DNA from 2 places in the Streptomyces sp. NPDC005863 genome. Region 1 is predicted to be linked to the other one. Evidence: riboswitches for the same ligand, from Rfam matches in the RefSeq annotation. Region 1 holds a riboswitch; the other holds the start of a gene.

What was found. A riboswitch is a leader RNA that binds a small molecule or an ion and turns the genes downstream of it on or off. The one in region 1 is predicted to bind cobalamin.
Region 2: linked by a shared signal. The riboswitch ahead of ACFYO9_RS02695 (ribonucleoside-diphosphate reductase subunit alpha) and the one ahead of ACFYO9_RS37190 (ABC transporter substrate-binding protein) in region 1 are both predicted to bind cobalamin.

What each region holds. Positions count from the first base shown of each region.
Region 1 covers NZ_JBIAII010000017.1:130,367-144,919, reverse strand. Annotated here, with positions in the region: gene ACFYO9_RS37205 (putative leader peptide) at 1-39, opposite strand, end outside; gene ACFYO9_RS37200 (ABC transporter ATP-binding protein) at 106-912, opposite strand; gene ACFYO9_RS37195 (FecCD family ABC transporter permease) at 909-1,967, opposite strand; gene ACFYO9_RS37190 (ABC transporter substrate-binding protein) at 2,096-3,073, opposite strand; cobalamin riboswitch at 3,117-3,290, opposite strand; gene ACFYO9_RS37185 (M67 family metallopeptidase) at 3,254-3,676, opposite strand; gene ACFYO9_RS37180 (amino acid permease) at 3,766-5,268, opposite strand; gene ACFYO9_RS37175 (DUF2017 domain-containing protein) at 5,650-6,255, opposite strand; gene clpS (ATP-dependent Clp protease adapter ClpS) at 6,363-6,677, opposite strand; gene ACFYO9_RS37165 (nicotinate phosphoribosyltransferase) at 6,769-8,097, shown strand; gene ACFYO9_RS37160 (isochorismatase family protein) at 8,265-8,849, shown strand; gene ACFYO9_RS37155 (hypothetical protein) at 8,997-9,305, opposite strand; gene ACFYO9_RS37150 (immune inhibitor A domain-containing protein) at 9,462-11,876, opposite strand; gene ACFYO9_RS37145 (hypothetical protein) at 12,368-12,652, shown strand; gene ACFYO9_RS37140 (RDD family protein) at 12,736-13,443, opposite strand; gene ACFYO9_RS37135 (RDD family protein) at 13,564-14,553, opposite strand, start outside.
Region 2 covers NZ_JBIAII010000001.1:638,982-653,534, reverse strand. Annotated here, with positions in the region: gene def (peptide deformylase) at 1-652, shown strand, start outside; gene cyc1 (epi-isozizaene synthase) at 955-2,079, shown strand; gene ACFYO9_RS02705 (cytochrome P450) at 2,076-3,452, shown strand; gene ACFYO9_RS02700 (ribonucleotide-diphosphate reductase subunit beta) at 3,520-4,539, opposite strand; gene ACFYO9_RS02695 (ribonucleoside-diphosphate reductase subunit alpha) at 4,539-6,965, opposite strand; cobalamin riboswitch at 7,096-7,232, opposite strand; gene ACFYO9_RS02690 (GNAT family N-acetyltransferase) at 7,282-7,779, opposite strand; gene mctP (monocarboxylate uptake permease MctP) at 7,881-9,440, opposite strand; gene ACFYO9_RS02680 (DUF3311 domain-containing protein) at 9,515-9,784, opposite strand; gene ACFYO9_RS02675 (YbdD/YjiX family protein) at 9,906-10,103, opposite strand; gene ACFYO9_RS02670 (carbon starvation CstA family protein) at 10,100-12,241, opposite strand; gene ACFYO9_RS02665 (GntR family transcriptional regulator) at 12,353-13,135, opposite strand; gene ACFYO9_RS02660 (extracellular solute-binding protein) at 13,461-14,553, shown strand, end outside.

The DNA of each region.
Region 1 (14,553 bases):
TGCGCCCGGCGTCTTTTCGCTCACGTCGTGGGGAACCATGCGGTCATCGTATCGATTCCCGGTCCGGATCCCGGAGTGTGATCTCAGCTGGTGGACGGAATCCGTTCAGGATGCGGGCGGCGGCAGATAGACGACCGTCGGGGCGCCGGTCAGCGGATGGGTGCTGACCTCGGCGGTCACCCCGTACACGGTGGCGAGCAGCTCGGTGGTGAGGACCTCTTTCGGCGCCCCGGAGGCGACGAGTCGGCCGCCGTCGAGGACGTACAGGCGGTCGCAGAAGTACGCGGCGAGGTTCAGGTCGTGCAGGGCCAGGAGGTTCGTCGTGCCCAGGCCCCGTACGAAGGAGAGGATCTCCAGCTGGTAGCGGATGTCCAGGTGGTTGGTGGGTTCGTCGAGGACGACCAGGGTCGGCTCCTGGACCAGCGCGCGGGCCACCAGCGCGCGCTGCCGCTCGCCGCCGGAGAGCGAGGGGAAGGCGCGGTCGGCGAGCTCCTCGACGCCGACCCGGGCGAGCGCCGCCGCGACGAGCGTGTCGTCGGCGGCCGTGTCGGCCTCCCAGAACCGCTTGTGCGGGGAGCGGCCCATCGCGACGACCTGCCGGACGGTGAGTTCGAACGCCGTCTGCCCGTCCTGCGGAACCGTGGCGAGGCGGCGGGCGCGCGCCTTCGCGGACAGCGTGTGCAGGTCGTCGCCGTCGAGGAGGGCGCGGCCCGCGGTGGGGCGCAGCGTGCCGTACACGCAGCGCAGCAGGGTGGTCTTGCCGCTGCCGTTGGGTCCGACGACGCCGACGGTCTCGCCGGGGTCGGCGGTGAGGTCGACGGCGTCGACGAGGAGACGTCCTTCCACCTCGTACGAGAGTGCTTCGGCGCGCAGCGCGCCGACCGTCCGGGGCGGATGGGGCGGATGGGTCATACCGCCACTCCTTCGGGGCGCCGCCGCAGCAGCCACAGGAAGAACGGTCCGCCGGTCAGCGCGGTGAGCACGCCGACGGGGATGTCCTGCGGGGCGACGACGGTACGCGCGGCGAGGTCGGCGGCGACCAGGAAGACCGCGCCCATCAGCGCCACCACCGGGAGCAGGGCGCGGTGGGCGGCGCCGACCAGCATGCGGGCGGCGTGCGGCACCATCAGGCCGATGAAGCCGATGGCCCCGCTGTAGGCGACCAGGACGCCGGTGAGCAGCGAGACGAGGACGAAGACTCCGGCGCGGAAGCGGGCCGCGTCCAGGCCGAGGACGGTGGCGCCCTCCTCGCCGGCGAGGAGCAGGTCGAGGGGGCGGGCCAGAGCCATCAGGAGGGCCGTGCCGACGAGCAGGGCCGCGCAGGGCAGGGCGATCATGCCCCAGCGGGCGCTGCCGAGTCCGCCGAGCGTCCAGTACAGGACTTCCTTGAGGTGGTCGGCGCTGTCGGCGGTGACCAGGATGAGGCTGGTCAGCGCGGTGAGGATGTACGAGACGGCGACGCCCGCGAGGATCAGCCGGCCGGTGGCGAAGCCGCCGCCGCTCCTGGCCAGCGAGTAGACGAGGACCAGGGAGATCAGGGCGCCCGCGAAGGAGGCGGCCGGGATGGTGACGGTGGTCGACAGGGCTGCGCCGAGCCCGAAGACGCCGCCGAGCACGATCGCGGAGACCGCGCCGACGGAGGCGCCGGAGGAGACGCCGAGCAGGAACGGGTCGGCGAGGGGGTTGCGGACGAGGGCCTGCAGGACGGTGCCGATGACGGCGAGTCCCGCGCCTACGGCTGCGCCGAGCAGGACCCTGGGGAGGCGGACGTCCAGCACGATGGTGCGGAAGGGGGAGGGCTCCGCCCTGCCCGTCAGGGCCTCGACCACGTCGCCCGGCGGGATGCGGACGGAGCCCAAGGCCAGCCCGGCGAGTATCGCTGCCGCGAGGGCCACGGTGAGCCCTGTCAGGGTGAGGAGGCGGCGCCCCCGTGCGTCCCGTCGATCGCCCTTCGGGCTCGTCCTCAAACGCCGGACGGGCTGAAAGATCCGCCCCACGGGCTGGATGAGTCGCCCCGCGGGCTGAAGGATCCGCCCCGCGGGCTGAATGAGTCGCCCGACAGGCTGAATGAGCCGCCGCGCGGGCTGGATGCCCCTCACAGCTGCGCCGCCAGCTTCCTCACCGCCTGCGGTGCTCGTACGCCGGTGACCACGTCCGACAGCCGCAGCACCGCGAAGCTCTTGTTCTTGACGGCCGGGACGTCCTGGAGGGCCGGGTCGTCCAGGAGGCGCTTCTTCTTCTGGGCGACCGTCGTCGCGCCGTAGTCGAGGATCAGGATGGTCTCGGGCCCGCGCTCGACCACCTTCTCCCAGGAGGCGTCGGTGAAGGACTTGTCGACGTCGGCGAAGACGTTGCGGCCGCCGGCCCGTTCGATGATGTCGTTGCCGATGCCGCGGCCGCCCGCGGTGAACGCGGTCTTGTCGCCGCTGTCGTAGACGAAGACGGAGTGCCGCTTCTTGCCCCGGGACTTCGCCGCGGTGGCGGCCAGTTCGCTGCGGGCGCCCTCGACCCACTTCTCGGCGCGGCCGCGCACCCCGAAGGTGGCGCCGACCTCGCGGACCTCGCGGTAGACGTCGTCCATGGAGACCGGCTTCTTCGCGCAGCCCTCGACGTTCAGGCGGGTCTTGATGCCCGACTTGGCGAGCGCGGGGCGGCCGCGGCCGTCGCCCGCGAGGAAGGCGCTCGGGTAACCGCCGTACACGAAGTCGGGGTTGGCGGCGAGCAGCTTCTCGTACGAGGGGTACTCCTCGGCGAGCGCGGGGCGTGACGTGTACGCCTTCTCGTACTTCGGCAGGACCTTGTCGTCGAGGTAGGCGGTGCCCGCGATGCGGTCGGCGAGGCCGAGTTCCAGCATCACCTCGGTGGTGTGCTGGTTCATGGTGACGGCGCGCTTCGGGGGTGCGTCGTACGTCGTCCGCACACCGCAGTTGGTGACGGTGTACGGGAATCCGGCGGCCTTGGCGGCGGGTTTCGCGTCACCTCCGGAACCGGAGGACGAGCACGCGGCGAGCGGGACGAGCAGGGTGGCCGCGGCGAGTGCGCGTATGCCGGGGTGGCGGTGACGGCGGGACATGGCTGAGCTGCCTCCTCCAGGGGATTTCCGCGTCCCCTGTGTTGCGTGGAGAAGGGCGGCAGGTCAGTTCCTGACTCCCCCGGCCCCGGCGCTGCTTGCCGGGTGGAACGGGGTCACAGTGGCGGGACCGTGCCGGGTTCGCACCGGCTTCCTGGGTCCTGCCGCCCTCATGAGTAAAGCTCAGTATGCCTCGACGACCTTTACCTCTTCCTCGGTGACCTCGCCGTCCACGATCCGGTACGAGCGGAACTGGAAGGGGCCCGCGCCGTCGGTGTCGGCGGTGGAGACCAGGACGTAGTGCGCGCCGGGCTCGTTGGCGTACGTGATGTCGGTGCGCGAGGGGTAGGCCTCGGTCGCCGTGTGCGAGTGGTAGACGATCACCGGCTCCTCGTCGCGGTCGTCGAGATCGCGGTAGAGCTTGAGCAGGTCACCCGAGTCGAACTCGTAGAACGTGGGCGAGCGCGCGGCGTTGAGCATCGGAATGAACCGCTCGGGCCGGTCGGTGCCCTCCGGTCCCGCGACCACGCCGCAGGCCTCGTCGGGGTGGTCCTTGCGCGCGTGCGCGACGATCTGGTCGTGGAGGGCCTGGGTGATGGTCAGCATGGGAGCCAGGATAAGCAGAGGGCCCGCATCGTACCGAAGTGTGGTACGGGCGGGCCCACATGCTGGACAGCGGCCTTGGGGACGGCCGGTCAGTCCTTGTCGAGCGGGTCCCTGTCGGACGTACCGCCCTGGACGCCGACCTTCTGCCGGTTGAAGGCCGCGGCCTGCGGGTTGCGGCTCTTGAGCACCAGGTACGACACGGTCAGGATCGCGGCCCAGACCGGGGCGGCGTACAGCGAGATCCGCGCGTCCTTGTCGACGCCCATCATCACGATGACCATGCCGATGAAGAGCAGCGCGAACCAGCTGGTGTACGGGGCTCCGGGCGCCCGGAAGGTGGACTGCGGCAGCTCGCCGCGGTCGGCCTTGCGGCGGTAGCGGATCTGGCAGCACAGGATCATGATCCAGGCCCACATGCCGGAGATGGTCGCGAAGGAGACGACGTAGTTGAACGCCTCGCCCGGCCACTGGTAGTTGATCCAGACGCCGACGAGCATGAACGCGGCCGAGACGGTGGTGCCGGTCAGCGGCAGGCCGTTCTTCGTGAGCTTGGTGAAGAACTTCGGGCCCTGGCCGTTGAGCGCCAGGTCGCGCAGCATGCGGCCGGTGGAGTACATGCCGGAGTTGCAGGAGGAGAGCGCGGCGGTGAGGACCACGAAGTTCACGATGGCGGCGCCGACGCCGAGACCCATCTCCTCGAAGGCCTTCACGAACGGCGAGACGCCCGGCTTGAATGAGGTCCACGGGACCACCGACAGGATCATGATCAGCGCGCCGACGTAGAAGACGGCGATGCGCCACGGCACGGTGTTGATGGCCTTGGGCAGGACGGTCTTGGGGTCCTTGGACTCGCCCGCGGTGACGCCGACCAGCTCGACGGCGAGGAAGGCGAACATCACGATCTGCAGGGTCATCAGCGTGGAGCCGATGCCGTTGGGGAAGAAGCCGCCCTCGTCCCAGAGGTGGGTCACCGACGCGGTGTCACCGGCGTCGGAGAAGCCGATGGTGAGGATGCCGACGCAGATCAGGATCATGCCGATGATGGCGGTGACCTTGACCATCGAGAACCAGAACTCCAGCTCACCGAAGAGCTTCACGGAGATGAGGTTCGCGCCGTACAGGATGACGGTGAAGACGAGCGCGTAGGCCCATTGTGGGAACGAGTCGTGGGTCCAGTACTGCATGTACTGGGCGGCCGCGGTGACTTCCGTGATGCCGGTGACGACCCAGAAGAGCCAGTACGTCCAGCCGGTCACGAATCCGAAGAACGGGCCCATGAACTCGCGTGCGTACTCCGAGAAGGAGCCGGACACGGGCCGGTACATGAGGAGCTCGCCGAGCGCCCGCATGATGAAGAAGATGACGAGGCCCGCGATGGCGTACGCCAGGATGAGGCTGGGACCGGCCTTGTGGATGGCCTTGCCCGCGCCGAGGAACAGGCCGGTGCCGATGGCACCGCCGATCGCGATCATCTGGATCTGCCGGGCTCCGAGCCCGCGCTGGTAACCCTCGCCCTCGCCGGACGGGCCGCCCTGCACGACACCATTGCCGCCAGGCTCGCCGTGGTGCTCTTCGACCTGCACTGAGGTCATGGTGACGCCTTTCTCCATGCTGATCCGCGCCCGCACATCTGCGTTGTGGCTGCGGATCAGGTCCTGATCCCCCCGGATATGGATGGAGTGCTACCGGCGGTCTGCCGGCTGAAGCGCCCTCGGCGACATGGGTGGCGTCGCCGAGCGGTCGTGAAGATGTATCACGGTGAACGAAGTGAGGAAATGAGCCACCTGTGGCGCAGAACACAGGGAGAAGCGGACAAAGCGCCCTAGACATGGCAAAGCAGGGCAATGCCGTGACGCGATCGTTATCCGGATTTGAGGATCCGCTGAGCGAACGGCCCGCCCGATGAACGGAACCTGTCTACTACAACAAATTTTGCTGCCCTCTGCACCTAAGTGTGGCGAGGGCCGCACCGATCAGTCCAGCAACGTCCCGACCAGGGTTTCCTGCAGTCCGCCCAGCCAGAGGTAGGCCATCACCATGGGCTTGCGGGGGTCGCTGTCGGGGAGCCGGTAGAGCAGATCGACGTCCTCCTCGTCGGTGACCTCCAGGCGGGTGCCGATCGCGAGCCGTAGGTCGTTGAGGGCGCCGAGCCAGTGGCGGGACTCCTCGACCGACAGTTTCAGGACAGCTCCGCCGTCGCCGGCGGCGGTCGTCGCGTCCAGGCAGCGGATCACCACGAGGGCGTCGTCGCGCTTCTTGGCCCGCAGATCGTTCTCCGTGAAGCGGCGGAACTCCGCGGAGTACGCCCGCGTTTCGTCGGGGCCCCCCGCCGAACCGTCCTCGCCCCCCGGGCCGCCGTACGCGTCGGGCAGCAGGCGCTTCATCACCGGGTCGGCGGGCGGCTCGCTCGGCCCCTCGGCGAAGAGCTCCGCGAGGGGGTCGTCGGAGACCTCGCCGCCCGGCCCGGGACCGATCAGCTCGAGGAGCTGCACGGCGAGGGAACGGATGATCGAGATCTCGACCTCGTCGAGCGCGACGGCTGCGCCGCCCCCCGGCATCGGTTCGAATTGTCCTGGCATCAGATGCGTCGCTGCTTCCGGTCCGTACGCGGCGGGCGGTCCGCTCCTCGCGGCCCGCTTCTTGCGGTCCCTGCGCGCGGTCCCTGCCGGGCCCCGCGCGCGGTCCCCTACTTGCGGTCCTGCTGAAGGGTGGCCCAGAGGCCGTAGCCGTGCATGGCCTGCACGTCGCGCTCCATCTCCTCGCGGGTGCCGCTGGAGACGACCGCGCGGCCCTTCTGGTGCACGTCCATCATCAGCTTCGTGGCCTTCTCCTTCGAGTAACCGAAGTACGTCTGGAACACGTACGTCACGTAACTCATCAGGTTGACCGGGTCGTTGTGGACGAGCGTGATCCAGGGGACGTCCGGTTCGGGGACGACCATGGCCTCTTCGGCCGATTCCGGTCGGGTGATTTCTGCGGGAGCCGTACTCACCCGGCCCATGCTGCCACCCCGCGGAGCGCCTCGCACAAATGGCCTCCCGCGCGCCCCGCGAAATCGTCAGAGTGACGAGATTGGGGGTAGCATCCTTCGTATGAACACAGCGGACCTTGGCCTGCCGGTGGATGTTCCGTCGACAGCGCTCTTCACCGACCAGTACGAGCTGACGATGCTGCAGGCCGCGCTGAAAGCGGGGACCGGGGACCGGCGTTCGGTCTTCGAGGTCTTCACCCGCAGACTCCCCGAGGGCCGGCGCTACGGCGTGGTGGCCGGAACGGGACGGGTCCTGGACGCCGTGGAGAACTTCCGCTTCGACGCCGACGTCCTCGGCTTCCTGCGGGAGCGCGGCATCGTCGACGAGGCGACCCTCACGTGGCTGGCCGACTACCGCTTCGGCGGCGACATCTGGGGCTACCCCGAGGGCGAGGTCTACTTCCCCGGCTCGCCGATCCTGCGGGTCGAGGGCTCCTTCGCGGAGTGCGTGCTCCTGGAGACGGTGATCCTCTCCATCCTCAACCACGACTCGGCCATCGCGGCCGCGGCCTCCCGGATGTCCTCGGCCGCCGGCGGCCGGCCGCTGATCGAGATGGGCGCCCGCCGCACCCACGAGCTGGCCGCGGTGGCCGCGTCCCGCGCGGCGTACGTCGGGGGCTTCGCGACCACGTCGGACCTGGCGGCCGGGTTCCGCTACGACATCCCGACCGTCGGCACCAGCGCCCACGCGTTCACTCTGCTGCACGACAACGAGCGCGACGCCTTCCAGGCCCAGGTGGACTCCCTCGGCCCCGGCACGACCCTGCTGGTGGACACGTACGACGTGACGGAGGCGGTCCGCACCGCCGTCGAGGTCGCCGGGCCCGAGCTCGGCGCCGTCCGCATCGACTCCGGCGACCTGCTGCTCGTCGCGCACCGGGTACGCCAGCAGCTGGACGAGCTCGGCGCGACCAAGACGAAGATCGTCGTCACCTCCGACCTCGACGAGTACGCCATCGCGTCGCTCGCGGCGGCGCCCGTGGACGCGTACGGGGTGGGCACGCAGCTCGTCACCGGGTCCGGGCACCCCACCTGCTCGATGGTCTACAAGCTGGTGGCCCGCGCGCACTCGGCGGACCCGAAGGCGCCGCTGGAGCCGGTGGCGAAGAAGTCGATGGGCGCGAAGTCGTCCCTCGGCGGCCGCAAGTGGGCGGCGCGGCGCAGCGACGCGTACGGGGTCGCCGAGGCGGAGGTGGTCGGCACGGGCCCGGTCCCCGCGGACCTCGCCGACCGCACGCTCCTGGTCGAGCTGGTCAAGGGCGGCGAGATCGTCGCCCGCGAGCCCCTCGACACGGTCCGAGCCCGCCACACCGCGGCCCGCGCCCACCTCCCCCTCTCGGCGACCCAGCTATCGCGCGGCGAGGCGGTCATTCCCACGGAGTACGTCTGACCCAGGGAGTACGTCTGATCCACGGAGTACGTCCGAGGGGGCCACGCGGCCCCTCGTCGGATGGTGGGCCGGCCCCCTCCCGGAACGTGTGTGAAGTCTCTACGCTCGGTTCATCCGGCCGAGTCCCCCACCGGTCCCCCGCCCTGCCGAACCGAAGGACACCCGCCATGCGCCGCGCACTGATCGTCGTAGACGTGCAGAACGACTTCTGCGAAGGCGGCAGCCTCGCGGTCGCCGGTGGGGCGGACGTGGCCGCCGCCATCACCGAGCTGATCGGCCAGGGCCAGCCGGGGTACCGGCACGTCGTCGCCACCCGCGACCACCACATCGACCCGGGCGACCACTTCTCCGACCACCCCGACTACGTCGACTCCTGGCCGCCGCACTGCGTGGCCGGCACCGAGGGCATCGGGTTCCACCCGAACTTCGCCCCCGCGGTCGCCTCCGGCGCGATCGACGCGGTCTTCTCCAAGGGCGCGTACTCGGCGGCGTACAGCGGCTTCGAGGGCGTGGACGAGAACGGGCTCTCCCTGGCGCGGTGGCTGCGGGAGCGGGAGATCACCGAGGTCGACGTGGTGGGCATCGCCACGGACCACTGCGTTCGCGCCACCGCTGTGGATGCGGCGCGGGAAGGGTTCCGGACGACCGTGCTTCTGGACCTCACGGCGGGGGTCGCGGCGGCGACCACGGAGGCGGCGATGGCCGAGCTCCGCTCGGCCGGGGTGGAACTCACGGGCAAGCCCGTCGTCTGACCTGCGGGCCGGTGGGGGCTTGTCGCGCAGTTCCACGCGCCCCTGAGTGGTCCTGCGTACCGCCCGAGCGAAGGTGCCGTTCAGGGGCGCGGGGAACTGCGCGACCGGCCACGGCGGGCCCGCAGACGCACGACAACCAGCAGAGTCTCAGAGCGGGAGTCTCCGCAGGGCTCGGATCGGGTGCCAGAGCTCGGACGCATCGTCCCGCGCCGTGCGCCATATGAGGCCGTCCGGATGGTGCAGCACCGCCGTCACCTCGTCCGGCGTCGGCGGTTCCGCGTTGCCCCGCAGGTACACCGCCCGCATGCCCAGATTCCGCAGCCTGGTCAGGGCCCGCGCCCGGTTCACGGCGTGCACGATCATCCTGACCGTGCCGCCGGCCGGCTGCGGGCTCGGCAGGGTCAGCGCCACCACCACGCTGCCGTTCGGCAGCTTGCAGAAACCTCCTGCGGACATGTTTCGTCACACCCCCGTGAGACATCGCACGGGGCCGTGGACCGGTCTGTCCGGGCCCCGCGTCAATAAGAAATCCTCAGGACGCACCTAAACACGATCGGCCGCCGCCCGCTAGGGGGCGACGGCCGATCATGGCTTGACCTGCGAAAACGCTAGTTACTTCCTGGAGGGGCCCACCTGGACCGTGATCGAGGAGCCGTCCTTCGGCTGCTTGATGATCTTGATCTGAGTGTTCGTGTCAGTGACCTTCACACTTCCGGTGGGGTTCTCCTTGTACCAGTAGGTGCCCTTGTGGTCGTCGAAGACCGGGACACCCTTCTGGGACTTGATCTTGAGCGCGACGTCCGCGTTGTGGAGCGTGAACTTGTCCGTCGCGAACTTGCTGAACGGCGCGTCGAACGGCTGGATCTTGTTCCGCAGAACCGTGCCGTCCTTCCACTTCAGCGGCTTCGCGTGCGCGTCCACCGGCAGGATCAGGCCCTCGCCCGGGTGGGCGCTGGTGTTGTTGTCCTTCTGCGAGGTGTCCCACTGCCAGACCATGAGGCCGGTCTGGTACGCGTAGTGCTCGACCCAGTCGGGACGGGTCCGCGAGAAGCCGAAGTTGTACGGGCCGACCTTCAGGGTCTTGTCGTACGAGACGTACTGGCGGTTCTCGGCGAGGTAGTACTGGTCGTACTTCTTGGTGAAGGACTCGCCGATGCGCGAGAAGCCCTTCGCCGTCCAGCCGTTGTCGTCGCCCTCGGCGCCGTCCTCGAACAGCTTGGTGCCGTCCGCGGTGACCGCGATGGCGTCCGCGGCGAAGCCCTTGCCGCCCGCGCCGCCGTCGGTGGAGTAGCGGAAGCGGACGTCGATCTTCTTGCCCGCGTAGGCGTCGAGCGGGAAGACCAGCTTCTTGTACGCGCCCGAAGCACCGGTCAACGCGGGCTTGTCGCCGGCGTCACGGGTGATCGGCTGGCCGTCCGCGGTACCGTCCACCGGCGTCCAGTTGGCGCCGTTGTCCGTCGAGACCTCGGTGTAGAGGTAGTCGTAGTTGGCCTCGATGTCCCACCAACCCTGCAGCGAGAGATCGGCCTTGGACTTGCCGGTCAGGTCGACCGAGCGGGTCAGGGTGTTCTTGAGGTCGTCGCCCTGGTCGCTCCACCACTGCTTGGTGCCCTCGGCGGGCTTCACGACCTTGGTGGTGACGGACTTCTTCGGCAGGTCGACGACGAGCGCCTGGCGGTGGCGGGTGTTGTACTCCGAGACGCCCAGCTTGTGCTCGGACGTCGTCGCGGCCTTCGCCTTGGCGTAGTCGAGCCAGCCCAGCTGGAACTTGTCCCAGGCGGTCATGTCGCCGGGCATGTCGCCGATGGCGTCCTTGCCGGTGCCGAGCCAGGAGCCCGCCGACATCAGCGACCAGAAGCCGACCGAGTTGTCGCCCTTGCCCGTGGTGTCGTACAGGTCGGGCAGGCCCAGGTCGTGGCCGTACTCGTGGGCGAAGACGCCGAGGCCGCCGTTCTCCGGCTGCATCGTGTAGTCGCCGACCCAGATGCCCGTGTCGCCGATCTGGGTGCCGCCGGCCTTGTTGTTGCCGGGGCCGGTGCTGCCCGCGTCGTTGCCGTACGCGTACCAGCGGTGCGCCCACAGGGCGTTCTCGCCCTCGGCGCCGCCGCCGGCCGACTCGTCCTCGCCCGCGTGCACGAGCTGGAAGTGGTCGATGTAGCCGTCCGGCTCGTTGAAGTTGCCGTCGCCGTCGAAGTCGTAGCGGTCCCAGAGGTCGTACTTGGCCAGGTCCGCCTTGATCTGCGCGTCCGTGCGGCCCTTGGCCTTCTGGTCCTTGGCCCAGGCGGTCACGCCGTCCTTGACCGCGTCCCAGACGTTCGGGCAGTTGGTGTCGCCGCAGTAGTTCGAGCCGTAACGCGCCTCGTTGTTCTCGACCTTGACCCAGTCGGAGACCTCACCGTCGACCGAGTAACGGCCCGAGGAGGTCTTCTCGTAGTAGGTCTTCAGCGAGTGCTTGGCCTTGCCCTTGGCGTCCTTGCCCTTGCCGAAGTACAGGTCCTGGAAGTGCTTCTGGTTGTAGTCCTTCTGCCAGGCCGTGCTGTTGTCCTTGGCACGGTCCGGCTTGGCTATCTTGTTGTGCGCGGGGCCTGCCTTGCCGCCGTACTTCTTGACCGGCGGCTGCGGGCCGTCGGGCCCGTCCGGGTCGTACATGGTCGTGTCGTCGACCTTGTTCCCGAACTCCACGAGGATCGTGAAGATCTTGTCGGTCTTCTCCCGGCCCAGCTCGACGTACTTCTTGTCGTCGAGCTTGACGACCTGGGAGCCACCCTTCTTCTGGACCTTGGCGTCGCCCGCGACGACCTGCTGCAGAGCCGCCTTGCGCTGCTGCGCCTGCTGCTTGCTGAAGGGTCCGTCGAGGTCGTGGTCGACCTGCGCCTTGGTCCGCGACGGGTCCTGGCGGTCGATGGCCGGAGCCCCCGACGAGGTCCCGCCGTCGGCCGAGGCCGTCGCCGCAGAGAACGTCGCGGCGGCAGCGGCCATCGCCACGGCCACCGCGGTGGCTCTGAACGTCCGTGTTCTGGCTGTCACTTGGTGTTTTCCTCCCCCGCGCCCGCGCGAAAATGGCGGACCGAGATCCCGGTCGGAGGAGGTCCGCGCGCGATGTACGCGTCACAAGTGACGACATTCGACCGGAAGTACGGGAGAAAAGACAGACCTTGACTTGCACAGGCCAAGTGCACTATGCAGAAGCGGAACACCGCTATGCGGACACGGCACACGCCCCGCCGGAGCGGGCCAACGGGCGCGCCGCACCGTCCACTTGATGGACGCCATGAACCCGTGCGCCCCCTGTGCTGCTGCACCGTGGGTTAGGTCACGCTTACCAACCGTTCCCGTCGGGCATGGTGCGGAATAGAGTCAATCGACGGTGCGCCACCGCGCTGGGCGACACATCCCAAGTCGCCGCCGTCAGGCACCCTTTGATTCGCAACAGCCGTTCCCACACCCGCATCCGCCCCCATGGCTCACAAGGCGTGGGGGGATCACTGCCGAGGACGGATCACGTCATGCCGCGTCCCATGCCACGTCCGACCACCGCACAGATCACCTACGGTTCGGTGACCGTCATCCTGTCGACCCTCGCGATGCTGCTGCTCTCCCAGACCGCCTCGGGAGTCGGCATCGCCGTGATAGCCATGGCCGCGCTCGGCCTCGGCTTACTGGTCGCCATGACGGTGCCGCTGCCGAAACAGCCCGCGGCGCCCGCCGCCCGCACCGCGCCTGCGGCCGCCCCCGCCGGCGACCGCGTCCCGGCGCAGCGCTCCGTGCTCGCCGACTCCGTACGCGAACCGGCGGGCCCGTGACCCACGGACCCGCCACCACCACCTGACGCCGATGGGCGCCGGTCACCGCTGAACGCCGGCCGCCCCTGGACGCCGGGCCACCCCTAGACGCTGACCACCACCGTCTTGGCGGCCTTGTCGTGCAGGCCCTGCTTGTAGGGCTTGTCGAAGAAGCTCCAGCCGCCGCAGATCGCCGTCCAGATGCAGGCGCAGCAGAAGGCGAACGGCAGCCAGAGCACGGCCGCGCGGGCCAGCGAGGTCTGCAGGCTCGGCGTGGCCCCGTCGTTGAGGTTCGCGACGCGCATGCCCAGCCACTTCTTGCCGAGCGTCTGCCCGGTCCTGGAGATCATGAAGGTGTCGTACGCGATGTAGAGCACGGCGGCCAGCAGGGCCTGGCCGAACGAGCGGCCCGTGTTCACGTCGTCCGGGTCGATGTCGTACTCGGCGGTGCCGAAGGCCCACGACAACAGGGCGACGACGATGCCCACCAGAATCATGTCGATGACGCGGGCGAGCGTCCGCTTGCCGCTGTCGGCGAGCGGCGGCATCCCGGCGAGGGGATCCTGCCCGCCGTGCCCGCCCCCGTACGGGTCGCCTCCGTAGGGCGGGGGCCCGGAGCCCGGCGGGGTGCCGTAAGGGGAGCCGCCGCCCGCGCCCGGCGGCGGGGTGCCGTAGGGGGAGCCGCCGCCCGGGGGCGGGCCCGTGGGCGGGGTGTCGTACGGCGAACCGCCGCCCTGCGGGGGCTGCTGCGGGGGCTGCTTCTTGAACGGGTCGTCGTCCGGCGGCGGGTATTGCGGCGGTTCGGTGCTCATGGCCCGAGTCGACCGCGCCGGTCCCCGCTCCGCATCCGGCGAGCGGCTGACCGGGTTACCCGGCCGTCACCCCCGCCGCCCCGCCGTCACCTCACCGCCGCCCCGCCGCCGCGCCCGCCGTCACCCCGCGACAAAGGTGTTCGCCGCCTTGTCGTGCCAGCACTGGCGCCACGGCCGGTCGAAGACGCACCACACCATGCCCACCACGCCGATCACCAGGACGCCCGGCACGCTGTACACCAGCCAGCGCCGCAGCGCCGCCCCGAAGGTCGGCGCCTCGTGCTCCTCGATGTCGCGCACCTGGAGCCCGCACACCTTCTTGCCGAGGGTGCGGCCCCACTTGGCGGTGGGCAGTGCCTCGTAGACGACGCCGAAGAGGAGCAGGACGGCGAGGACGATGCCGAGGTAGCCCGCGGTGGTGCCGTCCAGCAGCCAGACCGTGGTCTTCTGGCCGGACAGCTTCGCCGCGTCGATCTTGCTGTCGACGTGGTCGGCGGCCTTGGTGCCGAGCGGCAGCGCGGCGGCGCCGGTGACGGCGGCGAGCGCGACGGTGTCGATGAGCCGGGCCACCAGGCGCCTGCCGAGTCCCGCGGGGCGCGCCGCGGCCTGGGCGCGGGCGACCGCGAGGAACGGGTCCTCGGCCACCGGCTTCCACGGCACGACGGGCTGCCCCTCGCCCTCCTGTGCGGGGGCGGGGCCCGGTGTGGGCGTCCCGGGCTGCGGCTGTGCGAGCTGGTGCACCTGCTGCGCCCAGGAGGGCGAGCCGCCGCCGGGCCCCGAGGTGACGGGGGCGGGGACGCCACCCTGCTGCGGCACGGAGGACTGGGGCTGGGGCTGGGGCTGGGGTTGGGGCTGCTGGTGGGGCTGGGGCTGGGCGTGCGGCTGAGGCTGGGGCTGCGGTTGCGGTTGCGGCTGCTGGTGCGCCGGGGTCGGTGCGGGGGCCGGGGTCGGCGCCGGGGCCGGGCCCGAGGCGGCCGGGTCGGCGGTCTGCTGCGGTACGGGCGACTGCGCGGCCGCGGTCCGACCGCCGCCCCGCAGCGCCGACTTGGGCCGGATCGCGCGGATCGACATGGTGCCGTCGGTGCCGGCCGAGGGGGCGGGCGTGGCCGC
Region 2 (14,553 bases), on a different contig from region 1:
GCAGGACACTGAGCAGCAGGCCATCGGCGGGGGCGGGGTGCTCCCCGTCGACGACGAGGGCTTCGTCATCGACACCGAGAACTGCGAGGAGCGGGAGACGGCCTACCGCGAGCGCGGCACGTACCGGCCGATCACCGTGGTCGGCAATCCTGTGCTGCACAAGGAGTGCAAGGACGTCACGGCCTTCGACGACGATCTCGCCAAGCTGATCGACGACATGTTCGTGAGCCAGCGCGTCGCCACCGGAGTGGGCGTGGCCGCCAACCAGGTCGGCGTCGACCTGAAGGTCTTCGTCTACGACTGCATGGACGACGACGGCGTGCGCCACGTCGGTGTGGTCTGCAACCCGGTCCTCCAGGAGCTGCCCGCCGACAAGCGCCGCCTGGACGACTCGGGCGAGGGCTGCCTCTCCGTCCCGACCGCCTACGCCCCGCTGGCCCGCCCGGACTACGCCGAGGTCACGGGCCAGGACGAGAAGGGCAACCCCATCAAGGTGCGCGGCACCGGGTACTTCGCGCGCTGCCTGCAGCACGAGACGGACCACCTGTACGGATACCTCTACATCGACCGCCTCTCCAAGCGGGAGCGCAAGGACGCGCTGCGGCAGATGGAAGAAGGCACTCCGCGCTACCCCGTGGTGGCCAATGACTGACGCACGCGACGCCTGAGAGGCGTGGGAACCGCGTGACACGAGCGGCCCCTGGTCGGGAACTACCCCCTGACCAGGGGCCGTTGGCGTGAACCGATCGCCTGTGCGAGCAGAACAGGCTGTCTGTGGCCCATATTCAGTCACGTACGGGGAGGTTCTCGGCACCGGGGGGTAGTGAATGGCGCAAATCTGTTCCCTGAACGGTCAGTTGTGGTGCTGAATGGAAAGCGCGGGGATACGCAACGGCGCGCGCCCGGTACAGCGGAAGGGGCGCGTGTCCTCAGGCGGCTGAAAGGGGAATGTTCGTGCCTGCATATTCCGGAAGCACTTCTCAGACACCACCACACACACGGCCAGGCACACCGGTGGTCACCGTCCCTCCGGCACTGGCCGTTCCGGTGATCGAAGCGACGTTCCCTCGCCGTCTGCATCCGTATTGGCCAAAGCTTCAGGAGAAGTCGCGGACCTGGCTGCGCGAAATGCGCCTCATGCCCGCCGACAAGGTCGAACGGTACGCGGACAGCCTGTGCTACACCGACCTGGTCGCCGGCTACTACATCGGCGCGCCGGACGCGTTGCTCACCGCGATAGCCGACCTCAGCAGCTGGTTCTTCGCGTGGGACGACCGGCACGACCGGGACTCGGTGCACGGCAGGGCGGCACAGTGGCGGCGGCTCTGCCGGGGCCTGCACGGCGCCCTGAACGACCCCCGGCAGTACCTGCACCACAAGGACCCGTTGGTCGCGGGGTTCGCGGACTGCGTCCGTCGCCTGTACTCCTTCCTCGGCCCCAGCTGGAACGCCCGGTTCGCCCGCCACTTCCACCCGGTGATCGAGGCGTACGACCAGGAGTTCAGGAACCGGCGCAGCGGCACCGTGCCCACCGTCGAGGCGTACGTGGAGCTGCGCCGCCTCACCTTCGCGCACTGGTCGTGGATCGACCTCCTCGAACCCACCGCACGGTTCGAGCTGCCGTCGGCCGTGCGGGGGCACCCCGCGTACCGGCGTGCGGCGCTCGCGACCCAGGATTTCTCGGCCTGGTACAACGACCTGTGTTCGCTCCCGAAAGAACTCGCGGGCGACGAGCTGCACAATCTCGGAATCAGCCTCATCCACCACGAGGGAATGACGCTCGAAGAGGCGGTGCGGGAAGTGCACCGGCGCGTCAGCCGGTGCGTCACGGAATTCATCGAGGCGGAACGGGATGTTCTTCTGCTCGCCGATGAATTGGCGGACGGAAGTCAGCACGGCAGGGAACTCTCGGACGCGGTGCAATCCTGTGTCTTCAATATGCGGAACTGGTTCTCGTCCGTGTACTGGTTCCATCACGAATCGGGCCGCTATCGGGTGGACAGCTGGGACGACAGGTCCGTACCGCCCTATGTGACGGAAGAAGCCGTGGCGGAAAACGAACTGGTGGGTGAGGAATGAGCATCGAGTCCGCAATACCTGCGTCGGCCACTTCCGGTCCTGATCCGCTGCGCACGCCACCCCTCGTCCGGGGCGGTGTGCCGCTGCTCGGCCACGCCTGGAACCTGGTGCGCGACCCCCTCGGCTTCCTCGCCGCGCTGCGCGACCACGGGGATCTCGTACGGATCAGGCTGGGACCCCGCACGGCGTACGCGGTCTGCGATCCGGAGCTCGTGGGCGCCCTCCTGAAGAACCCCGACTACATCGTCGGGGGCCCGCTCTGGGACACCCTGGAGGTGCTCCTCGGCAAGGGCGTGGCGACCAGCAACGGCAAGCTGCACCGGCGCCAGCGGCGCATGATGCAGCCCTCGTTCCGGCCCGAGCGGATCGCCGACTACGCCAAGGTGATGGAGGAGGAGGCGCGCGCCACGGCCGCCCGCTGGCAGCCGGGCGCCACCGTCGACGTGGGCGCGGAGATGTTCCGCACCGCCGTGCGCATCGTCTCGCGCTCGCTCCTGGAGGTCGACTCCATAGGGGAGAAGGCGGACCGCATCGCGGACTCGCTGCACACGGTGTTCGAGGGGCTCTACCGCCGGATGGTGCTGTCGGTGGGGCCCCTCTACCGCGTCCCGACCCCCGCCAACCGCCGCTTCGAGCGGGCGCTCGCCGATCTGCACGCGCTGGTCGACGAGATCATCGCGGAGCGTCGCGCGGCCGGGCCCGGCGCCCCGGACGACCTGCTCGCCGAATTGCTGCGGGCCAGGGACGAATCCGGGGCGCTCATAGCCGACCAGGAGATCCACGACAACGTGGTGTCGCTCGTCGTGGCGGGTGCGGAGAATGTGGCGTCGACGTTGGCGTGGACCTTCCATCTGCTCACCGAACACCCGGAGCAGGAAAGGCGGTTGGTTGAAGAGGTAAATTCCGTGGCCCCCGATCGCGCGATCACATTCGCCGATCTGGCGGCCCTGCCGCACACCCGCAATGTCGTCACCGAGGCGATGCGCATACGGCCGGCCGCCTGGATATTCACGCGCCGGTCGGTGGCCGAAACCGAACTGGGCGGCTATTCGATTCCGGCGGACGCGGACATCGTCTACAGCGTCTACGCGATGCAGCGCGACCCGCGTTCCTTCGAGCGGAACCTTGAGTTCGACCCGGACCGGTGGAATCCAGAACGCGCCGCCGCCGTACCGGAGTTCGCGATGATGCCGTTCAGTGTCGGCAACAGGAAGTGCCCCGGCGACCACTTCAGCCTGGCCGAACTCGCCCTGATCCTCGGGACGGTGGCCCCGAAGTGGCGCCTCGAACCGGTGGGGGAGACCGACACCGGCACCCGCGTCGGCATCACCCTGCACCCCAAGCGGCTCGTCCTGCGGGCCACCCCGCGCTGACCGCGGCCGTGTGCCCGCCCCGCCGAAGCCGACGGGACGGGCACAGGGAGGCCGCCGTGCGCCAGAGCTAGAACTCGTCGTCGAAGGAGACCGACCCCTCGACCGCGACCTGGTACGCGGAGGGCCGCCGCTCGAAGAAGTTGGTCAGCTCCTGGACGCCCTGCAGCTCCATGAAGGAGAAGGGGTTCTCCGAGCCGTAGACCGGCGCGAAGCCGAGGCGTTGCAGCCGCTGGTCGGCCACGCACTGCAGGTACTCGCGCATCGAGTCGGTGTTCATGCCGGGCAGACCGTCGCCGCACAGGTCACGGGCGAACTGCAGCTCGGCCTCGACGGCCTCCTTGAGCATGTCCGTGACCTGCTGCCGCAGCGCGTCGTCGAAGAGCTCGGGCTCCTCCTTGCGGACCGTGTCGACCACGTCGAAGGCGAAGCTCATGTGCATCGTCTCGTCGCGGAACACCCAGTTGGTGCCGGTGGCCAGGCCGTGCAGCAGGCCGCGGCTGCGGAACCAGTACACGTAGGCGAAGGCGCCGTAGAAGAAGAGCCCCTCGATGCACGCCGCGAAGCAGATCAGGTTCAGCAGGAAGCGGCGCCGGTCGGCCTTGCTCTCCAGGCGGTCCAGCTTCTCCACCGAGTCCATCCAGCGGAAGCAGAACTCGGCCTTCTCACGGATGGAGGGGATCTCCTCGACCGCGTCGAAGGCCGCCGCACGGTCCTCCGGGTCGGGCAGATAGGTGTCGAGCAGCGTCAGATAGAACTGGACGTGCACGGCCTCCTCGAAGAGCTGACGGCTCAAGTACAGCCGCGCCTCGGGGGAGTTGATGTGCTTGTAGAGGGTCAGCACGAGGTTGTTGGAGACGATCGAGTCGCCGGTCGCGAAGAACGCGACCAGCCGGCCGATCATGTGCTGCTCGCCGGGCGAGAGCTTGGCGAGGTCGGCGACGTCGGAGTGGAGGTCGACCTCCTCGACGGTCCAGGTGTTCTTGATCGCGTCCCGGTAGCGCTCGTAGAAGTCCGGGTAGCGCATGGGGCGCAGGGTCAGCTCGAAGCCCGGGTCGAGCAGGTTCTTCTCTGAGTTGGTGGTGCTCATTACTGGCAGGCCTCGCAGGACTCGGGGTTTTCCAGGGAGCAGGCGACGGCGTCTTCGGGGGTCGCCTGCGCGGGGACGGGGGCGGGGGCGGTGGCGGCCGTGTTCGAGCCGCCGGCCGCGCGCGCGATGCGGGTGGCGGGGCGCGAGCGCAGGTAGTACGTGGTCTTCAGGCCCTGCTGCCAGGCGTACGCGTACATCGAGGAGAGCTTGCCGATGGTCGGCGTCTCCAGGAACAGGTTGAGCGACTGCGCCTGGTCCAGGAACGGGGTGCGCGCGGCGGCCATGTCGATCAGGCCGCGCTGCGGCAGCTCCCACGCGGTGCGGTACAGCGCGCGGACGTCCGCCGGGATCCAGCTGAAGCCCTGCACCGAGCCGCTGGCCTCGCGCAGCGCCTCGCGGGTCTGCGCGTCCCAGACGCCCAGCCGCTTCAGCTCCTCCACCAGATAGGCGTTGACCTGGAGGAACTCACCCGAGAGCGTCTCGCGCTTGAAGAGGTTGGAGACCTGCGGCTCGATGCACTCGTACACGCCGGCGATGGACGCGATGGTCGCGGTCGGCGCGATGGCGAGCAGCAGCGAGTTGCGCATGCCGGTCGCGGCGATACGTTCCCGCAGCGCCGCCCACCGCTCCGGCCAGGTCAGCTCCACGTCGTAGTGGTCGGGGTGCAGGATGCCGCGTGCGGTGCGGGTCTTCTCCCAGGCGGGCAGCGGGCCGCTCCGCTCGGCGAGGTCGGCGGAGGCCTCGTACGCGGCGAGCATGATGCGCTCGGCGATGCGGGTGGAGAGGGCGCGCGCCTCGGGGGAGTCGAAGGGCAGCCGCAGCTGGAAGAAGACGTCCTGCAGACCCATCGCGCCGAGGCCCACCGGGCGCCACTTGGCGTTGGAGCGGCCGGCCTGCTCGGTCGGGTAGAAGTTGATGTCGACGACGCGGTCCAGGAAGGTGACGGCCGTGCGGACGGTCGCGTCGAGGCGCTCCCAGTCGATGTCGCCGTTCTCCACGAACGCGCCGAGGTTGACCGAGCCGAGGTTGCAGACCGCCGTCTCGCCGTCGTCCGTGACCTCCAGGATCTCCGTGCACAGGTTCGAGGAGTGCACGGTGTGGCCGGGCTCGGCGGTCTGGTTGGCGGTGCGGTTGGCGGCGTCCTTGAACGTCATCCAGCCGTTGCCGGTCTGCGCGAGGGTGCGCATCATGCGGCCGTACAGCTCACGGGCCGGGATGGTCTTCTTGGCCAGGCCCGCGGCCTCCGCCGCGCGGTACGCGGCGTCGAAGTCGTCGCCCCACAGGTCGACGAGGCCCGGCACGTCGGACGGCGAGAAGAGCGACCACGGCAGGTCGGCGGCGACCCGGCGCATGAACTCGTCCGGGATCCAGTGCGCGAGGTTGAGGTTGTGCGTGCGGCGCGCGTCCTCACCGGTGTTGTCGCGCAGCTCCAGGAACTCCTCGATGTCGGAGTGCCAGGTCTCCAGGTAGACCGCGGCCGCGCCCTTGCGCCGCCCGCCCTGGTTGACCGCGGCGACCGAGGCGTCCAGCGTCTTCAGGAACGGCACGATGCCGTTGGAGTGCCCGTTGGTGCCGCGGATCAGCGAACCGCGGGAGCGGATCCGGGAGTACGAGAGGCCGATGCCACCCGCGTGCTTGGAGAGCCGGGCGACCTGGTGGTAGCGGTCGTAGATCGAGTCCAGCTCGTCCAGCGGGGAGTCGAGGAGGTAGCAGGAGGACATCTGCGGGTGGCGGGTGCCGGAGTTGAAGAGCGTCGGCGAGGACGGCAGGTAGTCCAGGCGGCTCATCAGGCGGTACAGCGCGGCGACCTCGTCGAGCGCGCGGACGCTGCCGTCCTCGGCCAGGCCGCTCGCCACGCGCAGCATGAAGTGCTGCGGCGTCTCGATGACCTGCCGGGTGAGGGGGTGGCGCAGCAGATAGCGGCTATGCAGCGTGCGCAGGCCGAAGTAGCCGAAGCGGAAGTCGGCGCCGTCGGCGAGCGCGGTGTCCACGAGCGCGTCGAGCCGGGCGGCGTGCGCGGCGACGAAGTCGGCGGTGCGGTCGGCGATCAGGCCCTCGCGGTGGCCGACCGCGATCGACTCGGTGAAGGAGCGCACGCCCTGCGTGGCGGCCTCGGCGGCGACGGAGAGGGAGAGCAGCCGGGCGGCGAGCTTGGAGTACGCCGGGTCCTCGGAGATGAGCCCCGCGGCCGCCTCGGTCGCGAGCGTGCGCAGCTCCGCCTCGTCGGCCCTGGCCGAGCGGCCGCGCAGCGCGGCGGCGGCGACCCGGCCGGGGTCGGCGTCGGGGAGGTCGGCGGTGAGGTCGGTCAGGGTGCGCAGCAGCGCGGTCCCCGGCGCGTCGGCACCCTCGGTGCTGTCGGTGCTGTCGGTGCTGGCACTGGGTCGCGGTGCCCGCGCTGACGCAGGTTCGGCAGGCGCGATGGTCACGTGGAGCTCTCCCTCGCTCGGCTCTGGGCCTGCGCGAGGGGACGGCACACACGGGCGCACCCGGACAGGGCGGCGTACCGCGTCCACCGGCCCATTCCACGAGGCCCGGACGGTCGGCACCCGGGCCGGACGGCACGGGTGCGCTGCCGGCAGGTCTTCGGACTCCGCGTACGACAAAGGCGTACACGTCCACCGTTGCGGGACAGTTCCGGACTTGCACCGGATTCCCCTGCGGCGACAGCGAGCACGAGCATACATCTTGTGTCGGCTCGCGGAAGCAGGCCCACATCTTGTGTCGGATCGCGGAGGGTGGGGCCTAGAGTGTCAACGCGTAGGTGAGCAGCGGGAGGTCGGGCAGCGGGCACCAGTCGCGCTCCGGGGTCCGCACGAAGCCGAGGCGTTCGTAGAGCCGGTGTGCGGTCCGCATGGAGGGCGAGGAGGACAGCACGAGCCGGCGCCTGCCCGCCTCCCTGGACCGCTGCAGGCATGCGCGGACGAGCAGTTCGCCGACCCCGCGGCCGCGCGCCGCGGGCGAGACCGCCAGCATGCGGATCTCCGTCTCGTCGCCCCGCGCGATGTCGGCCAGCGCGCCGCCGGACGGCACGAAGGTGACCCCGCCGAGCAGCGCGCCGTCGTCCGCCACGGCCACCAGGATCTCGGCGTGCGCCGCGCGCCCCGCCACGTCCCGCAGCACGGGCAGGTAGTGGTCCTCCGCGCCGTAGTCCAGGTGTCCGTCGTCGAGATAGGCCTGCGCGGTGAGGTCGCCCAGCGCCGCGTACTCCTCGGGGTGTGCCGCTCTGATCGTGATGTCCATGGGGCGCAGTGTGCAACAGCGCACGACAAAGGGCCGCCGGTTTTCCGGCGGCCCTCGTGCGTCGGCGGTGCGGGAGCGGACTCAGCCCCGCGGGAGCGGGGTCAGTGGCCGGCGCCCGCGGTGGCCGGGGGCAGTTCCTCCACGACGCCGGGGTCGCCCGCGTCCGCCGTGTAGTCCTCCGGAGACGTCTCGTCGACGCCCTCGGGGGCCTTCAGCGCCTTCAGGACGAAGGTGAGGACCACGGTGACCACCACGTTCAGGACGAAGGCGGTGAGGCCGATGTAGCCGATCTCGCCGATGCCGGGGATCGTGTCGGACGAGCCGCCGAAGTGCTTCTGCGTGGGCGAGGCGACGCCGTACGCGGCCAGCGTGCCGTAGACCATGCCGACCGCCCATCCCGCGAGCAGCGCCCAGCGGTGGAACCACCGGGTGAACAGGCCGCCGACCAGCGCGGGCATGGTCTGCAGGATCCAGATGCCGCCGAGCAGCTGGAAGTTGATCGCCACGGTCTTGTCCATGCCGAGGACGAAGATGAGGGCGCCCACCTTCACCAGGAGCGAGACCAGCTTGGAGACCTTGGTCTCCTGCTCGGGCGTCGCGTCGGGCTTGATGAAGTCCTTGTAGATGTTGCGGGTGAAGAGGTTCGCGGCCGCGATGGACATGATCGCGGCGGGCACGAGCGCGCCGATGCCGATCGCGGCGAAGGCGACGCCGGTGAACCAGTCGGGGAACATGTCCTCGAAGAGCTGCGGGATGGCCAGCTGACCGTTGTCGACCTTGACCCCGGCCGCGATCGCCATGAAGCCGAGCAGCGCGAGCAGGCCCAGCATCAGCGAATAGAGCGGCAGGATCGTGGTGTTGCGGCGGATGACGTTGCGGTTCTTGGAGGAGAGCGTCGCCGTGATCGAGTGCGGGTACATGAAGAGCGCGAGCGCCGAGCCGAGCGCCAGCGTCGCGTACGTCCACTGGCCGGCCTCGGGCGGCGCGAGGGCGCCGCGCGGTTTGCCCGTGCCCTCGTTGACCACCCCGAAGGCGTCGCCGGCCTTGGCGAAGATGTCGTCGAAGCCGCCGAGCTTGATCGGGATGTAGATGATCGCGACGGTGATGACGAGGTAGATCAGCCCGTCCTTCACGAACGCGATCAGCGCGGGCGCGCGCAGCCCCGAGGAGTACGTGTACGCGGCGAGCACCGCGAACGCGATCAGCAGCGGCAGGTCCTTGACGAACCAGTTGGTGTCCGGGCCGCCACCGATGCCCATGACGTCGAGAACGGCCTGGATGCCGACCAGTTGGAGCGCGATGTACGGCATCGTGGCGAGGATGCCGGTGACCGCGACGGCCAGCGAGAGACCCTTGGAGCCGAACCGCCCGCGCACGAAGTCCGAGGTGGTCACGTAGCCGTGCTTGTGCGAGACCGACCACAGGCGCGGCAGGAAGGTGAAGATCAGCGGGTAGACGAGGATCGTGTACGGGACGGCGAAGAAGCCCGCCGCGCCCGCCGCGTAGATCGCCGCCGGGACGGCCACGAAGGTGTACGCGGTGTACAGGTCGCCGCCGAGCAGGAACCAGGTGACCCAGGTGCCGAACGACCGGCCGCCCAGGCCCCATTCGTCCAGGGACTGCGTCTCGGCCCTGCGCCAGCGCGCGGCCAGGAAGCCCATCGCCGTGACCGCGACGAAGAAGAAGATGAAGACCCCGAGGGCGACGCCGTTCACGCCGCCCGATGCGAGTGTGGTCACTTTCCGGCACCCCCCTGGGCCTGCGCGGCCTTGCGGGAGCGCTGGTCACGCTGCCACAGCTTGTACGCGGTCATCGTCAGCACCGTGGAGATGAGCACCCACAGCATCTGGTACCAGTAGAAGAACGGGATGCCGATCAGGGCCGGGTCGATCTTGGCGTAGGAGCTCACCCACAGCATCGCCACGAAGGGCGCGACAAGGCAGACGGCGATGACCACGCGGACCGGTGTGACGACCGGTCTGTTCACTTCCGGCGCATCTGACATGTCGCGGCTCCGTTCCCTCACTTATCCCATGCTTAACGTGCGGGAAATCTAAGCCACAGTCTCGCGGTATGGAACCCCCGTCCGGATAACGGACGGGTCACCCTCCGTGCGATGTCCCTGCTCAGCAGCAGCGGAACCCCTGCCGGGGGTCCGACTCCTGCTGGTCCGTCCGCATCCGCTCGAATGCGCGTCGGCTGGGGACGGTTGCGTCCGGATGGTCCCTGCGGATATGAGCCACGTACCGCTCGTAGGCGCTCTCGTCCGTCAACTCCCTGACGTACCAGCGCATCCAGCGCACTCCGCGCAGCAGCCAGGTCACGGCGTCACACCCTCGCGGTCCCGCTCGCGCCGTTCCTCCTCTTTCTCCTCGCGGGTCGCGAAGAGTCCGGCCGGGGCGGTCAACCGCGATTCCACGTACGGGGCTTCCGTGAGCCGGGAGGCCTCGGGGGCGCGGACGTGCCGGACGCAGACGCGTGCGGCGTCCACGATCACGACGACGACGAGCAGCGCGAGCACCGCCGAAAGGACGCCGTCCACCGTGGAGTTGGTGACGACGGTGTGCATGTCGTCCATGGTCTTGGCGGGCGGCAGGATCTTCCCGTCGTCGATGGCGTCCCGGTAGTCGGCGCGCTGCTGGAAGAAGCCGACGCGCGGATCGTCGGAGAACACCTTCTGCCAGCTCGCGGTGAGCGTGACCGTCGCGTCCCAGGCGAGCGGAACCGCGGTGATCCAGGCCCACTTGAGGCGGCCGGACTTGACCAGCAGCGTGGTGCAGAGCGCGAGGGCGACGGCGGCGAGCAGCTGGTTGGCGATGCCGAAGATCGGGAAGAGCTGGTTGATCCCGCCGAGCGGCTCGTGCACGCCGACCCACAGGAAGTATCCCCACAGGCCGGTGACGGCGGCGCTGGTCAGCAGCAGACCCGGCTTCCAGCTCATGTTTCTGAAGGGTTTGTAGAGGTTGCCCAGCATGTCCTGGAGCATGAAGCGGCCCACGCGGGTCCCGGCGTCCAGCGCGGTCAGGATGAAGAGTGCCTCGAACATGATCGCGAAGTGGTACCAGAAGGCCCGCAGCGAGCCGCCGGTGACCTTCGAGAAGATCTCCGAGACGCCGACCGCGAGGGTGGGCGCGCCGCCGGTCCGCGACAGGAGCGAGGACTCCTCGACCTGCCGGGCGGCCTGCGCCAGATCGGCCGGCGAGATGGTGTACCCGAACCCCGCGACGGCCTTCGACGCCTCTTGGACGGTGTCGCCGACCACACCGGCCGGCGCGTTCATCGCGAAGTACAGGCCGGGGTCGATGATCGAGGCGGCGACGAGCGCCATCACGGCGACGGCCGACTCCATCAGCATGGAGCCGTACCCGACCATCCGGACCTGCGTCTCCTTCTGGATCATTTTCGGCGTGGTGCCCGAGGAGATCAGCGCGTGGAAGCCGGACAGCGCCCCGCAGGCGATGGTGATGAAGACGAAGGGGAAGAGCGAGCCCGCGAAGACCGGACCGTCGCCGCGTGAGGCGAAGTCGGTCACCGGGTCCATCTTCAGCGTGGGCAGCGTGACCACGACGCCCACGGCGAGCAGCACGATCGTGCCGATCTTCATGAAGGTGGAGAGGTAGTCGCGCGGCGCGAGCAGCATCCACACCGGCAGGATCGAGGCGATGAAGCCGTACGCCACCAGCCAGATCACCAGCGTCGACGGGGCCAGCGTGAAGGTGTCCGCGAGGGAGGACTCCGCGACCCAGCGCCCGCCGACCAACGCGAGCAGCAGCAGCGCGACACCGATCAGGGAGACCTCGCTGACCCGGCCGGGCCGCAGGACCCGCAGGTAGAAGCCCATCAACAGGGCGATCGGAACCGTCATCGCGATGGAGAAGGTGCCCCACGGCGACTCGGCGAGCGCGTTGACGACGACCAGCGCGAGCACCCCGAGCAGGATGATCATGATGGCGAAGGTGGCGAGCAGCGCGGCGGCCCCGCCGAACGGGCCGATCTCCTCGCGCGCCATCTGCCCGAGCGACTTGCCGTCGCGCCGCGTCGAGAAGAACAGCACGACCATGTCCTGCACGGCGCCCGCGAAGATCACGCCGGCGATGATCCAGATGGTGCCGGGCAGATATCCCATCTGGGCGGCGAGCACCGGCCCGACCAGCGGGCCCGCGCCCGCGATCGCCGCGAAGTGGTGGCCGAGCAGCACCCGGCGGTCGGTCGGGTGGAAGTCGATGCCGTTGTCGAGCCGCTCGGCGGGCGTGGCCCGCCGCTCGTCGACCTTGAGCACCTTGTACGCGATGAACTTCGAGTAGAAGCGGTACGCGACCGCGTACGAGCCGACGGCCGCCGCGACCATCCAGGCGGCCGACACCTCCTCGTCGCGAGCGAGGGCCAGGACGGTCCAGCCCGCCGCGCCGATCAGCGCGACGAGGGACCAGATGACGATGGATCGGGGATTCGCGGTGCGCACCGGGTCGTCCTCCCGTTCATCTTGCGATGACGTTCATCGTGCGATGACGGGAGGAACGTAGAGCAGCGCGGTGATGCGCGCCAGACCCCCTGGGGGCGCGGTGCGCGGGCGTCAGTCCGTGGGGCGCTTGAGGCGCGCGACGAACTTGTAGCGGTCGCCGCGGTAGACCGAGCGCACCCACTCCACCGGCCTGCCGTTCCCGTCCAGCGAGTGGCGGGAGAGCAGCAGCATCGGCAGGCCCACGTCGGTGCCGAGCAGGCCGGCCTCGCGGGGGGTGGCGAGCGAGGTCTCGATGGTCTCCTCGGCCTCCGCGAGGTGCACGTCGTACACCTCGGCGAGCGCGGTGTAGAGCGAGGTGTACTTGACCAGGGAGCGGCGCAGGGCGGGGAAGCGCTTTGCCGAGAGGTGGGTGGTCTCGATGGCCATCGCCTCGCCGTTGGCGAGCCGGAGCCGCTCGATGCGCAGGACGCGGCCGCCCGCGCTGATGTCGAGCAGCCCGGCGAGGGTGTCGTCCGCGGTGATGTAGCCGATGTCCAGGAGCTGCGAGGTCGGCTCAAGGCCCTGGGCCCGCATGTCCTCGGTGTATGAGGTGAGTTGGAGGGCCTGCGACACCTTGGGCTTGGCCACGAACGTGCCCTTGCCCTGGATCCGCTCAAGGCGCCCCTCGACGACCAGCTCCTGCAGCGCCTGGCGCACCGTCGTGCGGGAGGTGTCGAACTCGGCGGCGAGGGTGCGCTCCGGGGGGACGGGGGTGCCGGGCGGCAGCGTCTCCGTCATGTCCAGCAAGTGCCGCTTCAGGCGGTAGTACTTGGGCACGCGCGCGGTGCGGCCGACGGTGGGGGCCTCCGTGGGCACGTCGGCCCCGGTGCCGGAACTGCCCGCCTCGCTGCCCATGATCTGCCTTCCCGGCTCCTGTGCTGCTGCCGTCACCGGCTCCTCCGTCTGTCGCGGCTCACATCGTGGCACGTACCGGGCCATGGGGGCGCCCCCTGGGTGAGCGAAGTCGAGAGCTTGAGGGAAGACTCCGCCTGCTCAGGTGTCGGTCCGATAACGGACGCGACTGCCCTTCTTATACACCCTTGACACCCCTAAAGGTCTAGGCCAAGCTCCCCGTACTGGTCTACACCATTAAAGACCAGGTTCCAGTCCCACGGGCAGATCTCGGTCCATTCGGTCGCTGCGGGTGGGGGGTTGACTGGCATCCCTTGAGGAGGGTGACGTGAAGCGCAAGCTCATAGCGGCCATCGGTGTCGCGGGCATGTTGGTCTCGGTCGCGGCGTGCGGCAGTGACGACGACGACAAGAAGGCCGGGGGAGCCGACAGCTTCAAGGGGGAGACCCTGACGCTCTGGGCGATGGACGGATCGACGCCCGACCAGTGGCAGAAGGACGTCACCGCCGCCTTCGAGAAGAAGACCGGCGCGAAGCTCAAGTTCGAGGTCCAGCAGTGGAACGGCATCCAGCAGAAGCTGACCACCGCCCTCTCCGAGGAGAACCCGCCGGACGTCTTCGAGATCGGCAACACCCAGACCGCCGCGTACGCCAAGACCGGTGGCCTCGCCGAGCTCGGTGACCTCAAGGAGTCCATCGGCGCCGACTGGACCGAGTCGATGAACAAGGCCTCGGTCATCGACGGCAAGCAGTACGCCGCCCCGTGGTTCGTCCTCAACCGCGTCGTGGTCTACAACAAGAAGGTCTGGGCCGACGCCGGCATCAAGGAGCTTCCCAAGACCCGCGCCGAGTTCCTCAAGGACCTCAAGCAGATCGGCTCCAAGACCGACGCCGAGCCGATCTACCTGCCCGGCCAGAACTGGTACCACTTCGTCGGCCTGACCATCGGTGAGGGCGCCGAGCTGGTCAAGAAGGACGGCGACAAGTACGTCTCCAACCTGAGCGACCCCAAGGTCACCAAGGCCATGAAGACGTACAAGCAGTTCGCGGACCTCTCCAAGGCCCCCAAGAACAAGGACGAGGCCACCCCGCAGCAGGCCGAGGTCTTCGCCAAGGGCAAGACCGGCGCCTTCATCGGCATGAGCTGGGAGGCCGCGACCGCGATCAAGGCCAACAAGAAGATCGAGAAGGACATCGGCTTCTTCACGATCCCCGGTGAGACGGCCGACAAGCCCGAGGGTGTCTTCCTCGGCGGCTCCAACCTCGCCATCGCCGCGACCAGCAAGAAGCAGGAGCTCGCCAAGGAGTTCCTGAAGATCGCGCTGTCCGACAAGTTCGAGGGTCAGTTCGCCAAGGAAGGCGGCACGATCCCGAACAAGAAGGCGCTGGAGTCCAACCTCAAGGGCAACCCGGCCGCCGAGG